2 regions of the Thalassotalea sediminis genome follow, and region 2 is predicted to be linked to the other one. Evidence: predicted binding sites of a transcription regulator. Region 2 holds the regulator's gene; the other holds the start of a gene.
The links. Region 2 encodes LexA, which represses DNA repair genes until DNA is damaged. Its sites were predicted from a motif close to TACTGTATNNNNATACAGTA; they were not measured.
Positions count from the first base shown of each region.

Region 1: the regulator LexA is predicted to act here: its motif matches at 1,160-1,179, upstream of recA (recombinase RecA).

Region 1 covers NZ_AP027361.1:1,072,825-1,075,033, reverse strand. Annotated here, with positions in the region: gene recA (recombinase RecA) at 86-1,114, opposite strand; gene mutS (DNA mismatch repair protein MutS) at 1,414-2,209, shown strand, end outside.
Region 2 covers NZ_AP027361.1:152,351-154,559, reverse strand. Annotated here, with positions in the region: gene coxB (cytochrome c oxidase subunit II) at 1-451, opposite strand, end outside; gene lexA (transcriptional repressor LexA) at 1,016-1,639, opposite strand; gene QUE09_RS00675 (substrate-binding periplasmic protein) at 1,968-2,209, shown strand, end outside.

The DNA of each region.
Region 1 (2,209 bases), 920 kb from region 2:
AACAATATTTCAATACACAAAATATTAACTTGCTAATAAAAAAACCGCCTATCGGCGGTTTTTTCTTTTTGAAGCAATTTAGGCTTTATTCAGCCTCGACAACTTCTTGTTCTTTACTATCTTTGCTACGCGTTAAAAACATTTCGCGTAAACGTGTATCTAGCTCTTTTGATATTTCTGGATGCTCACGCAAGTAATCAACAGCTTTCGCTTTACCTTGGCCAATTCTATCGCCATTATAGCTATACCAAGCACCTGCTTTTTCAACCATTTTATTTTGTACACCTAGGTCAATCAATTCGCCTAAACTATTGATACCTTCGCCGTAAAGAATTTGAAATTCAACTTGCTTAAACGGTGGAGCAACTTTATTTTTCACTACTTTAACACGCGTTTCATTACCAACAATTTCATCACCTTGTTTAACTGCGCCAATACGACGAATATCTAATCGAACAGATGCGTAAAACTTAAGCGCATTACCACCAGTAGTTGTTTCAGGGTTACCAAACATTACACCAATTTTCATACGAATTTGGTTAATGAAAATCATCATGGTATTAGATTGTTTTAAATTACCCGTTAATTTACGCATTGCTTGAGATAACATACGTGCTTGAAGACCCATATGAGAATCTCCCATATCACCTTCAATTTCCGCTTTAGGCGTTAACGCTGCCACAGAGTCAACAACAATAACATCAACAGCCCCTGAACGCGTCAGCATGTCACAAATTTCTAATGCTTGTTCACCTGTATCTGGTTGAGATACAAGTAGATCATTAATGTTTACACCAAGTTTTTCAGCGTAGATAGGATCTAATGCATGTTCTGCGTCAACAAACGCACAGACTTTCCCGTTACGTTGAGCTTCTGCAATAACTTCCAACGTTAACGTCGTTTTACCACTTGATTCTGGACCATATATCTCTACAACACGACCCATTGGTAAGCCACCAGCACCTAGCGCAATATCTAAACCTAACGAGCCTGTAGAAATGGTTTCAACATCCATGCTACGATTTTCACCTAGCTTCATAATTGAACCTTTACCAAACTGACGTTCAATTTGGCTTAACGCAGCTGAGAGTGCTTTTTCTTTATTATCGTCCATTTCTTGCTCCAATGTTTCGGATAAATCTTTGTAATGCGCAAAGTATACTGTATGGTCGTACAGTATCAAGTGTTTTTTTACGCGCAAGTAAAATTTATACTTAACCAACTGATTTATCATGAAATTTAAAAGCAGTAACCTTCATATCATCTTGTTAAGTTCAGTATTTCAATGGTTTATACAGTAATAACAACAGTGTAATAATTAACGGGTGATGGGTTGAACTGCCTGTGGCATAATATCTCGCTGTAACGATAATCTATATGGCTTAGTGCCAACGACAATAATTAAGAGTATCAATGGCAACGCAAAATCTCGATAATACTTCTCATACCCCAATGATGCGTCAATATTTGGCGATAAAGGCTGAATTTCCAAACATTTTAGTATTTTATCGTATGGGTGACTTTTACGAATTATTCTTTGATGACGCTAAAAAAGCGGCTGATTTACTCGATATCTCTCTTACTGCTCGTGGAAAATCAGGCGGCAATGCCATTCCTATGGCCGGAGTTCCATATCATGCCGTAGAAGCGTATTTAGCAAAACTTGTCAAACTTGGTGAATCTATTGCCATTTGTGAACAGGTGGGAGATCCTGCAACAAGTAAAGGGCCAGTAGAACGAAAAGTAGTGCGTATTGTTACGCCAGGCACTATAAGTGATGAAGCCTTGCTCTCTGAGCGACAAGATAATTTATTAGTCAGTATTTTTCAAAACGAAAATGCTTTTGGCCTTGCTTATTTAGATATGACAAGTGGTCGCTTTATCATTTGTCAGCCACAGTCAAGCGAACAGCTGCAGGCTGAGCTTCAGCGATTATCGCCTGCCGAGCTTCTTTATCCAGAATCTTTCACGAATGAAGCGTTGATTAGTGAATTTAAAGGAAAGCGAAGAAGGCCCGATTGGGAATTTGATAATCAAACTTCTGTAGCGCTATTAAATCAGCAGTTTGGTACCAAAGAACTAAAAGGCTTTGGCGTAGAATCTTACCCATTAGGTATTGCTGCAGCCGGCTGTCTATTACAGTATGTCAAAGATACGCAACGTACAGCCCTACCGCATATTCGATCAATTAAGGCAGAATCTGCACAAC
Region 2 (2,209 bases):
CTAAGAGGTAATTTTCACTTTTAGCTTCACCTAGTTCAGTTCTGTTATCGTATTGTTCACGAGGCGTTGATAAGACGGAGTAGAATTCAATGTCTTGGTCGAAGTACTTGTAATGCCACTTCCATTGTGAACCTGTAACTTGAATGGTGAGATCAGAATCATCGTTATTTTCCATGGCTATCAGCGTATTCGTTGCCGGCCAGGCCATAGCAATCAAAATAATAATAGGTATAACTGTCCACAGTATTTCAACTTTTGTGCTTTCATGAAAGGTTGCAGGTTTTACTCCTCTTGATTTACGATGAAAAATCATTGACCAGATCATCGCACCAAAAACCACAATACCTATTGCAGTACAAATGTATAAAGCAAACATATGTAGTCCATAGACTTCGTTGCTTATCTCGGTGACCCCTCGGGTCATATTTAACTTTGAATCAGCCCAAGCCATACCGGGAAATAGCACCCCAGACAACAGCCAACCTAGGTTACGTCTTTTCACTCGACATCTCCTTATACCCTTTCTAAGTCAAAAACATCGCATTTAAATATTACTTGATCCCAATGCGCGTGTTTTTGATGTGATTTTATTGTTATTTTACTGGCGATTTTTTAAACAGGTGAAAGCTCGCCTTATTATTAGAGTTGTTCACTTTCTGTTCTAGAATTACTTAATATTTGATCTGGGTCAATTTTTAATTTGAAAAAGGAATGGGTAAAAATACCAATAAATACAATCGAGTATAAACTCTAATGTACTGAAAGTCGCACCATGAAAGGCTTAGATGCACAGTATAAATTTTAAGCATTTACTCTAAAAAAGTTTGAAATGCATCGTTAACAGGGTGTTTGTTTTTTAAACAAAAATTTTTCTTTCTATTAGCTTTTAACAAGAGTTAGGGAAAGTAAAGATAGGGATATGGCGTTCAAAGGTGTTTTTTTAATCAAATAAAAGAAAAGCAGGTATTATTTCATTTTAAGCGTTAACGATACCTGCTCAATATTGCTGAAATAATTACATCCAATCAGCTGCTCTAATTACCCCTACAGCCAACCCTTCAATATTAAAATGTTGGTTAGCTAAATCAACTTTTATGGGTGAAAAATCTACGTTCTCAGCGTGCAAGTAAACAATATTGCCCTCACGTTTTAAGCGTTTTACGGTAACATCATCTTCTACGCGTGCGACAACAACTTGGCCATTTTGCACGTCCGTCGTTTGATGAACCGCAAGTAAATCACCATCATAAATACCGATATCTTTCATACTTTCACCATTTACGCGTAACAGGTAATCTGCAGCTGGGTGAAATAAATTTCCATCAATTTGATATCTTTCTTCCACATGCTCTTGCGCTAAAATAGGTTCACCGGCAGCAACTCTACCTATCAAGGGTAAGCCTTCTTCCACAATAAAGTTACTAGCTAATCGAATACCACGCGAAGTGCCCGGCAGCATTTCAATATAACCTTTCTTAGCAAGCGCTTTTAAATGCTCTTCTGCTGCATTGGCTGATTTAAAACCAAAAAACTCTGCAATTTCTGCTCTTGTTGGCGGCATCCCTGTTTCAGATATTTTTTCTTTGATCAGATCAAAGATCTGTTCTTGTCTAGTTGTTAATGGTTTAAACTCACTCACAATTTTTCCCTGTATATATGGACAGCTTCACTGTTAGTATATACAGCCTGTAAATAAACGCAACTACATCACTGCTACTTTCTTAGCATGTATTACAAATGAACTCTTCTCAATGTTCTATTCAACTTTATCAGGCAGAGGATTAAAGATTTGCGAAGGTGATAAGCAAGGTGTATTCGTATGCCTATTCAAATACCATTAAGATGATAAACGTTGCGGTTTATTTTGTATAATAAGCTAACAAATATGAAATATTCATTGGTAAGTTAAGTGTACATTCCTTTCATTACCACTATAGTTGAAAGTAAAGAACTGTTTAAGATTCCCTATGAAGTATTTAGCTATCACATTGCTGTTATGTTTCGCCTCTTCTGCCTATTGCACTGAAAAGCAGCTTATTTCAGCATTTACCTATCATAAGAAACCGCCGCTCATTATTAGTCAGGAGAAAGAGAGTGGCCTTTATTACGACTTTATTCGATACTTAAATAAACACAGTAAACACTATGTTTTCGAACTGATCTATGTGCCTAGAAAACGCATTGAGAGAATGCTTAATAGTAATAACTT